DNA from 3 places in the Affinirhizobium gouqiense genome. Region 1 is predicted to be linked to each of the others. Evidence: riboswitches for the same ligand, from Rfam matches in the RefSeq annotation. Region 1 holds a riboswitch; each other region holds the start of a gene.
The links. A riboswitch is a leader RNA that binds a small molecule or an ion and turns the genes downstream of it on or off. The one in region 1 is predicted to bind cobalamin.
Positions count from the first base shown of each region.

Region 2: it holds a riboswitch for cobalamin, as region 1 does, so the genes downstream of both, QTJ18_RS03690 (ABC transporter substrate-binding protein) here and QTJ18_RS04635 (energy-coupling factor ABC transporter permease) in region 1, are expected to answer to the same signal.
Region 3: it holds a riboswitch for cobalamin, as region 1 does, so the genes downstream of both, QTJ18_RS20820 (DUF1636 family protein) here and QTJ18_RS04635 (energy-coupling factor ABC transporter permease) in region 1, are expected to answer to the same signal.

Region 1 covers NZ_CP129381.1:723,264-726,535, reverse strand. Annotated here, with positions in the region: gene QTJ18_RS04640 (enoyl-CoA hydratase/isomerase family protein) at 1-944, shown strand, start outside; cobalamin riboswitch at 980-1,202, shown strand; gene QTJ18_RS04635 (energy-coupling factor ABC transporter permease) at 1,256-1,933, shown strand; gene QTJ18_RS04630 (adenine deaminase) at 1,997-3,272, opposite strand, start outside.
Region 2 covers NZ_CP129381.1:507,001-510,272, reverse strand. Annotated here, with positions in the region: gene kdpA (potassium-transporting ATPase subunit KdpA) at 1-232, opposite strand, end outside; gene kdpF (K(+)-transporting ATPase subunit F) at 252-353, opposite strand; cobalamin riboswitch at 805-1,029, shown strand; gene QTJ18_RS03690 (ABC transporter substrate-binding protein) at 1,212-2,252, shown strand; gene QTJ18_RS03685 (FecCD family ABC transporter permease) at 2,327-3,272, shown strand, end outside.
Region 3 covers NZ_CP129382.1:2,622,859-2,626,130, forward strand. Annotated here, with positions in the region: gene QTJ18_RS20810 (cobyric acid synthase) at 1-891, opposite strand, end outside; gene cobO (cob(I)yrinic acid a,c-diamide adenosyltransferase) at 891-1,505, opposite strand; cobalamin riboswitch at 1,600-1,826, shown strand; gene QTJ18_RS20820 (DUF1636 family protein) at 1,904-2,341, shown strand; gene cobW (cobalamin biosynthesis protein CobW) at 2,354-3,272, shown strand, end outside.

The DNA.
Region 1 (3,272 bases):
GATGGGCGGATGATCCAGATATTGCTCTGGTCATGGTGGATGCCGATAGCGAAAAGGCCTTCTCGGCGGGCGGTGATCTCACGTCCATGTATCACTACGGCAAGAGTGGCGACTTCACCTCCGGCAATCTGTTCTGGCGCGACGAATATCGTCTCAATGCCTTGATCGCCCGGTTTCCCAAACCCTATGTCGCCGTCATGGATGGTATCGTCATGGGTGGGGGCGTCGGCATATCGGCCCATGGATCGCATCGCGTGGTCACGGAACATTCAGTCGTCGCCATGCCCGAATGCGCGATCGGGCTGATCCCGGATGTGGGTGGAAGCTATCTCTTGCGCCGCGCGCCTGGCAGGCTCGGCGAATATTTTGGCCTGACCGGAGCCAGGATGGATGGCGCCACCGCCATCCATGCCGGCTTCGCCGATTTCTATGTCCGGCGCGAGTCTTTGCCCGCGCTGAAGCAGAGCCTGCTGGATAGCGGCGACATCAGCCAGATTGAAAGCTTTGCTTCGGAGCCGCCGGAGAGTGAGGTGGCAAGGCTTGAGAGCAATATTTCGCGCGTCTTCGATGCCGAAAGCGTGACGGGGATCCTCGACCGGCTCGCCACAGAACCCGGCGAATGGGCGCAAAAGGCGCTCGCGTCGATGACGGCCGCATCGCCGATCTCCCTTCTGGCAACGCTTTCGACCATACGCCGTGCCGATGATTTGAACACGGCCCTGCGCAACGAATACCGTTTCGTGTCGCGCGTGCTGGAGCATGGGGACTTCGTCGAAGGCATTCGGGCGATCATCATCGACAAGGATCGCTCGCCGCGCTGGCGTTATCCGGAGATCGGCGCCGTGCCGCCAGCGCTTCTGGCGCAGATGGCCAGTGAGGCCGAGGGCGGCGATCCCTCGTTTGCCGTTACGTCAGATCCTGTCCGTCCTTCCCATGGTGGATGAGGATCACGGCCGCCTTGCCAATTGGGCCGGCGCGGCGATAGACTTCCTGTGATGGTTCTCGTCGGCTTGCGCCGACGAGTCGAAGCAAGGTCGCTTCGAAGGGAACATGGTGGGATGCCCGCGCGGCACGATTCCATGGCTGCCCCCGCAACTGTAAGCGGCGAATGACGTCCAGACACCACTGGTTCTTTTGAATTGGGAAGGTGGACGAAGTGATGAACCGCAAGCCAGGAGACCTGCCATCAGCACTGGGCGCACGCGCTCGAACTTTTACACATTCACGCGGTGGGCGTGGAATAAGGAAGAAGATCATGCATATCGAACCCGGCGTCGTTGACGGCGCCAAACTCGTGTTGAGTTATGCAACCGCAGCAATCGGTCTTGGACTGACAGTCAAGATGGCGGGTGAGACCGTCCGGCAAAGCGGCCTCGGCGCGCTTGCCCTGCGCAGTCTGGCGACCACGGTCCTCGTATTCTGCTTTTTCGAAGTCTTGCCGCATCATCCTGTCGGCGTCTCTGAGGTGCATCTGATCCTCGGCTCGACGCTTCTCCTTTTATTTGGCGCAGGGCCGGCAGCCATCGGCCTTGCCGCCGGACTGCTTCTTCAGGGTCTCTTCTTCGCCCCGCTGGATCTGCCGCAATATGGGATGAATGTGACGACGCTGCTGCTGCCGCTATGGGGCATCCGGCTTCTGGCGCGGCGCATCATTCCGGCAAAGACGGCCTATGTCGATCTCACTTACGCGCAGACCCTCGCACTTTCGACGGCCTTCCAGGGCGGGATCGTTGCCTGGGTCGCGTTCTGGGCGCTGTATGGTCACGGCGTCAGCGTCCAGAACCTCGCCGACATCGGGGCCTTCGGCGGCGCCTACATGACTGTCGTCATCCTGGAGCCGCTGATCGATCTTGCCGTTCTCGCCGGTGCAAAGGCACTGAGCCGCCTCAGCCGAAGCCCGATGTTCAATGAGCGGCTGCACAGCTTTGCCTGAGCCTCGACTGTTCCCATGATCATTGGCCCCGCTGTCGCGATGAAACGGCGGGGTCTTTAAGGATCACAGCACAGGTGTTTGAAGCAGACGGCCTGTCGTCACATCCGCAATGCCGCGATCCGTCTGGTGCGGTCCGGCATTGCAGGCAAGAGTGGCGCCGAAACAGGCCTTGAACACCAGATAAGGCGGCTGCCAGTCGACGATCTTGTCCATGGCGGACCGGAGTTCGGTAAAGCCTTTCGCTACGGAATCCAGGGATTGTTCACTGACGAGACCTGAGACGGGCAGCGGGAGCAGGGCCTCGATCGCGCCGTCGCGTGCAACGGCCATGCCGCCGCCGGCCGCGATGACTGCATTGGCAGCGACCGCCATATCCTCCTCATTGCCGCCGAAGACCGTGAGATTATGGCTGTCGTGCGAAACGGTTGTCGCAAAAGCGCCGCGCCATTGGCCCCAGCCAAGCAGGAAGCCGACACGCGGACGCGGATCGGCGCGACCATGTCGATGCGCAACCGCAATCAGCGTCGTGCCATCGGGCGGAACCACCGTGCCGTTGCGGACCTGCGCCTCCATCTCTCCCCAGGCGGTAAAGCGCGGCTTGTCGATGGTCGCAATCCTAACTCGCTCTCCCGCTGCGGGAACCCGAAAACCATCTGCGGTGACCGGGTCAATCTTCATCGACTGCTTCAGACCGGCAGTTTCAAGCGCTGTCAAAGGATCAAGAAGACGTCCGGATGCGGCGACGACCTTCCCATTGACGATGACATGGCGCGCCCGCAGGCTCCGGAGATCCTCGAACACGACGAGATCCGCCCGGCGTCCACTGGCGATCAGGCCCAGATCCTCGCGGCCCAATCGACGGGCGGCATTCAGCGTCGCCGCCTGCAGCGCCTTGACCGGATCAAGTCCGTAGGCCACCAGACGGCGCACAACATCATCAAGACCGCCGCGCTCATGCAGATCATCGGGGAAGACATCGTCGGTGCAGAGCGTGATCGTCTGCGGCAGGGGGCCGAGCCGATTGAGCGTTGCCACGAATTCCGGCAGGAGATGATCATGCGAACCGCGCAGCTCGATCGAAAGTCCGGCCCTGAGTTTCTGGAGGAGATCCTCGCCCGAGGTCAGTTCATGATCGGAGGTGATCCCAGCCGCCATGAAAGCCGCCAGGCGGTTTTCGCCGAGGCCGCGGGCATGGCCGCAGATCAGTTTACCGGCGTCGAGACCCGATTGCAGGATGGCGCTGATGCGGGGCTCCCGATCGATCACGCCCTGCATGGTCATCACTTCCGCAATGCCACCAATTTCCGGCCAGGACAAAAGATCCGTGATGACGTCGGCA
Region 2 (3,272 bases), 220 kb from region 1:
AGCCGCAGAGGGAGAAGACCAGCATGGACAGCGTATAGCCAAGCCAGGTCTGCTCCTTGTCGGCACGAATGCCGGACATGCGGTAGAGGGCCTGCTCGCAAGGCCGCAGGACCGGTGAGAGGAGCGTCGGATCGCCGGCGAACACTTTGGCCATGTAGAGGCCCAGCGGCTTGATGGCGATCAGCACGGCGAGGAAGAGGAGGCCGATCTGCAGCCACCCGAGAATAGTCATGAGGAAATCTCCTGGAGGATCAGAAGCGCTCGGGACGCAGAAGCGTGACCACGAGATAGATGCCGAGACCGATTGCCACGGCGAGACCAAGAAGGGCTTCGAACATGATTGCCGGCCTCACAGACGATCAAGGGCAAGGGCATAGGCGCCAAGTGCGAGCAGCGTGCCGCAGCCGAGCAGAAGGAAGAGGGTGTCAAGCATGGGTGTTCTCCTGTTGATGGCAGGAAACTTATCCGGGCCTGCGGTCAGGCTTCGATGGCGAAGGCGAGCCCACGACATCAAGAAAACATAAAGAGGCGAGATTTTGTTATAACATTACAATAACCCTTGACGGATGTTATAGTGTTACGTATGTCTCCGCGTGACGCAAAGGCGCCATTGAGGCGAGCAGGGCCAGGTGAAGGGCGAGCAAAGGCATCGCCTGCGGCCGTGCCAGGCAGGACGATAAAGAGACGCGAGGATGGGACAGTATGATGGCACAAGAGGCGCCGGAACGCGCGACTGGCCTATCGCCAGGAGCCCTACCCTGCCGATCGTCTCGCAACAGGCCTTGACCTGATGATGAGAACCTCGTTATCTCACTGCGACGGTTCCCCGATCCAGTATCGAAGGGGATTAATAGGGAACACGGTGAGACCCCCTTTTCGGGTCAATGCCGTGGCTGCCCCCGCAACTGTAAGCGGATTGTCGTTCATCCTCGTGGCCTTGCGCCATGCCACTGTACAGATTTGTACGGGAAGGCAGATGAGCGGCGGATATTCGTGAGCCAGGAGACCTGCCGTCAAACACTGATCCATCGTCACGGGCGGGGATGCCCGAGCAGGAGTAATGCCATGTTGACCACCAGCGCCCTCCGGCGCCGAATCATGCTGGTTTTCCCAGATCCAAGTCCCTGTCCGGTCACGCGACTGATCGGAGCCAACTTCGCTGTATCCGCCGCGTCTTGCGGCCTTTGATCCTGTCTGGGGAAATCATGAAAATGCTCATCCAAAACCTGCTTCGCGCGGGCGTGTTCTTCTCGTCCTTTGCGATTGGCGCGGCCGCCTTCGTCCTTGCTCCGGCTCAAGCCGCAGCGGTGGAGACGACCTATCCGCTGACGCTCAGCAATTGCGGCCGCACCATCGTCGTTCAACGCGCGCCGACGCGGACGGTGTCGATCGGCCAGAGCAGCACGGAGATCCTCTATCTGCTCGGCCTCTCGGACAAGGTGGTGGGAACGGCGCTCTGGGTCAGCCCGGTGCTGAAGCAGTTCGAGGCCGTCAATGCCGGGATCGACCGGCTGGCGGATAATGATCCAAGCTTCGAGAGCGTCCTTTCCAAGAAGCCCGATCTGGTGACGGTTCAATTTCAATGGCAGGTGGGACCGGAAGGGGTCGTTGCCAAGCCGGAGCAGTTCGAGGAACTGAACATTCCGGTTTATACCTCTCCTTCCGATTGCGCGGACAAGGAGAATTCGGCGGCCAGCGACGGCGTTCGCCACCAGCCCTTCACGATGGATCAGGTTTACAAGGAGATCCGCGAGCTGGCGATGATCTACAATGTCCAGGCCAAGGGCGAGGAACTGGTTGCGGACCTGCAGCGCCGCGAGGCGGCTGCCCGTGCCAAGATCGCTTCGGCCAAGGGCAAATTGTCCGCCGTTTTCTGGTTCTCCAGCGCCGCCGGCGCCGATCCCTATGTCGCCGGCCGGAATGGCGCGCCGGGCTATATCATGTCCGCCCTCGGCATCGACAACATCATCAAGACCGATGACGAATGGCCGACCGTGGGATGGGAAACGATCGCCAAGGCGGATCCCTCCATCATCGTGGCGGGCGCCATGGATCGTCGCCGCTATCCGCTCGACAGCCTGCAGGCAAAACTGGACTTCCTCAAGAATGATCCGGTGGCAAGCCTCATGCCGGCAGTCAGGCAAGGCCATGTCTTTTCCATGGATGCGCAGGCGATGAACCCGACGATCCGGACGATCGACGGCATTGAAGCGCTGGCAAACGACATCGCTCACGCCGGTCTTGCGCAGTGAGCCGGATCCGGGGACCGGTCAGGCGCGGCGTGGCGATACTCGCCGCGCTCGTCCTTCTGCTCCTGGCGCTGTGGATGGGGGCTGCCATCGGTGAAACCTCCATCCCCTTCGCGACGGTCGCGCAGACGGTGGCCAATCGTCTGTGGAATGCCGGCTATCCTCTCGAGCCCATCGACGAGGGCATTGTCTGGAGCTATCGGCTCAGCCGTGCCGTCGTGGCGGCATCCTGCGGAACGGCCCTTGCCTTGTCGGGGGCGGTTCTGCAATCCCTGCTGCGCAACCCGCTGGCGGATCCGTATATTCTCGGCATTTCCGCCGGCGCGTCGACCGGTGCGGTCTGCGTCGCCATTCTCGGCCTGGGGGCCGGCCTGCTGACTTTGCCTCTCGGCGCGTTTCTCGGCGCGCTCCTCGCCTTTGCGCTGATCAGCCTTCTCGCCGTCAAGGCGGGGCGCGGCACGGCATCCATCATTCTGGCGGGCGTCGCCGGGTCGCAGCTCTTCAACGCCCTCACCTCCTTCATCGTCACCAAGGCGGCCACCGCGGAACAGGCACGCGGCATCATGTTCTGGCTGCTCGGCAACCTCTCGGGCGTTCGCTGGCCGGATGCCTGGCTTGCCGTGCCTGCCGCCGTCATCGGCCTGCTGGTCTGCCTGTGGCACTCGCGCGCGCTCGACGGTTTCACCTTCGGATCGGAATCGGCGGCATCGCTCGGCATCTCCGTCCGGCGCACCTATCTGGCGCTGGTCGGCGTCTCGGCCATGATGACCGCCACCATGGTGGCGATCGTCGGCTCGATCGGTTTTGTCGGGCTTGTCATCCCGCATGCGGCGCGTGCTCTGGTCGGGGTGCGCCACAGCGTTCTCCTGCCGGCGACGGCTCTCATCGGGGCCGTCTTCATGATCGTCGCCGATATCCTGTCGCGGATCATCATTCCCGGCCAGGTCCTGCCGATCGGCGTCATCACCGCCTTGTTCGGCGCACCGGCCTTCGCCATCATCCTGGTTCAGAGGAGAGGTCGCA
Region 3 (3,272 bases), on a different replicon from region 1:
GGCATCCGCCGGCAGCACGCCGCCCGGCCGCACCCGGACGAGTTCCACCGCCGGCTCCGCATCGAGCGGATCAAGGTCGTCGAAATTCGACACATGCGGCAGAATGGGCACCGCGATGCGGATCTGCGCAAAAGCTTTGGAGACGGGCACCGAATTCAGCGCCAGCGCATCTTCCGCCGGCAGCCGCATGGCGTCGGCAAAATGCGGCAGGAGACCGATCGGGTTCCAGCCGGTGAAGGCCTCGATCATCCGCATGCCATCGGCAAACAGACTGGGGTCGCCGCGGAAGCGATTGACGATGAAGCCTTCGATGAGAGCGGCATCCGCCGGGTCGAGGACCGTCCTGGTGCCGGCGAGGCTTGCAATGACGCCGCCGCGATCGATATCGCCGATCAGCACGACCGGCACGTTTGCTGCGCGGGCAAAACCCATATTGGCGATATCGTTGCGGCGCAGGTTGATCTCCGAGGCGCTGCCGGCTCCTTCCACCAGCACCAGATCGGCCTTTGCCTTCAGGCGGTCGAAACTCTCCAGCACGCGCGGCATCAGGCGGGCTTTGATCTGCTGATATTCGGCGGCGCGGGCATTGCCCTCGACCTGCCCCTGCACGACGAGTTGCGCGCCCACCTCGCTTTGCGGCTTCAGGAGCACAGGGTTCATGTGGACGGAAAGCGGCATCCGGGCCGCCCGCGCCTGCAAGGCCTGTGCCCGGCCGATCTCGCCGCCATCATCCGTCACCGCCGCATTGTTCGACATGTTCTGCGGCTTGAACGGCATGACGCGGAGCCCGCGGAGCGTGAAAGCGCGCGCCAGGCCCGCCACCACCAGCGACTTCCCGACATCCGAACCGGTGCCTTGGAACATCAGGGTCCTGGCGAGCCGCTGCGTCATCAGAATTCGATACCCGCCTGAGCCTTCACGCCGGCCTTGAAGTGATGCTTCACCAGCGTCATCTCCGTTACCATATCGGCCGCCTCGATCAGCGGTGCCTTGGCATTGCGGCCGGTGGCGATCACATGCAGATCGGGCCTGCGGGCGCTAAGGGTTGCAATGACCGTTTCGAGATCGAGATAGTCGTATCGCAGGGCGATGTTGATTTCGTCGAGAATGAGGAGACCCACCTCCGGCAGCGCCATCATCTCCTTGGCCATCTCCCATGCCCGTCCGGCGGCCGCAACATCGCGCTTCAGGTCCTGCGTATCCCAGGTGAAACCCTCGCCCATCGTGTGCCACAGCACGCGTTCGCCAAAGGCCTCCAGCGCCACGCGTTCCCCCGTATCCCAGGCGCCCTTGATGAACTGCACCACCGCCACCTTGCGACCATGGCCGAGCATGCGCAGAGCAAGCCCGAAGGCGGCCGTGGATTTTCCCTTGCCCGGCCCGGTATTGACGATCAACAGGCCCTTCTCGATGGTTTTCGATGCGACTTCGGCATCCTGGACCGCTTTGCGGTTCTCCATCTTGCGGCGATGGCGCTCTGCCTCGTGCTCCTCGATCTCCTTCATCGGCCGCTCCTTCCATGCCTGTTCCACGAAGCGCCGGACTATAGTCGAAAGCAGACCATCGGCAATGCGCCATTGACACGGGCTTGCGCAAACGCATAGTGAACCCTGCAACGGTCTTTCCCCGGCAACGGGGAAAGCTAAGAGGGAACGTGGTGCGGTGCTCTGCCCCAAAACCACGGCTGCCCCCGCAACTGTAAGCGGCCTCCGCCCGCAAGGGCTGGATCGTCCGGCGCGAAATGCCACTGGAGCGCGAGCTTCGGGAAGGCGGTGTCCGGACCATGAACCGCGAGCCAGGAGACCTGCCGTTGAGGAAGTAAAGTCCAGCCGGGCGGGGTGCTCCGGAAGGGACGTGACCACCCATGCGGATCGCAGATCCGTCGTGGACGCACCCCGCTATGATGAACACATGGGGTGGAGTTTTGGATCTTTCGACCAAACCGGACCGGACCAATTCCAGTGCAGGCGAGGCGCCGCGCGTGGTCGTCTATGTCTGCGAGACCTGCCGTGACGGCAGCGAAGCTTCAGACCAGCCGCGCGCCGGCGCCAGGCTTGCCGATGCAGCCAGGAGCCTGCAGGCGCCGGATGTGGACGTGCGCGCCGTCGCCTGCCTTGCCAATTGCAAGCGCGGCCTGAGCGCCGCCATCCAGAGGGCCGATGGCTGGTCCTATGTCTTCGGCGATCTCAGCCTCGATTCCGCCGGCGATCTTTTGGACGGCGCACGCCTGCTTGCCGCCTCCGCCGATGGGCTGATGCCCTGGAAGGGGAGACCCGACGCCTTGAAGCGCGGCATGATCGCTCGCATGCCACCCCTGCAATCCATATCGAACAAGATCTGAAGGACCGCCATCATGACCCCATCGCTTACCCGTGTGCCCTGTACCGTCGTGACCGGCTTTCTCGGCGCCGGCAAGACGACACTGCTGCGCAATGCGCTCCAGACGATCACCGGCAAGCGGCTCGCCGTCATCGTCAATGAATTCGGCGATGTCGGCATCGATGGCGAAATCCTCAAGAGCTGCGGCATCGACAGCTGCCCGGAGGACAATATCATCGAGCTGGCCAATGGCTGCATCTGCTGCACCGTGGCGGATGATTTCGTGCCGGCGATCGACAAGATCCTGGCAATGGAGCCGAGGGTCGACCACATCCTGATTGAAACCTCCGGTCTGGCTTTGCCGAAACCGCTGATTCAGGCCTTCCAGTGGCCAAGCGTCAAGAGCCGCGTCACGGTCGATGGCGTGGTGGCGGTCGTGGACGGACTTGCCCTGGCGCAAGGCCGGATCGCCGACGATTTGGAGGCGCTGGCTGCCCAGCGTGCCGAAGATCAGTCGCTCGATCATGACGACCCGGTGGAAGAGGTTTTCGAGGACCAGATCGCCTGCGCCGATCTCGTCGTCCTCACCAAGACCGATCTTCTCGAGCCGGCGGATCTCGACAGGGCCCGCGCCCATATCGAGGACCATCTGCCGCGCGCGGTGCGCATCGTGACCGCCGAAAACGGCGCGATCGATCCGACGATCTTCATCGGGCTTGGCCTTGCGGTGGAGGACGATATCGAAAACCGCAAGACGCATCACGATGACGAGCTTGATCACGAGCATGACGATTTCGACAGTTTCGTGCTGGACATCCCGGCGATCGCCAGCCCGGAGGCACTCAGCCAGCGCATTCAGAATGTGACCGAAACGCAGAAGGTGCTGCGCATCAAAGGTTATGTGGAAGTTGCCGGCAAGCCGATGCGGCTCCTGGTCCAGGCCGTCGGCCCGC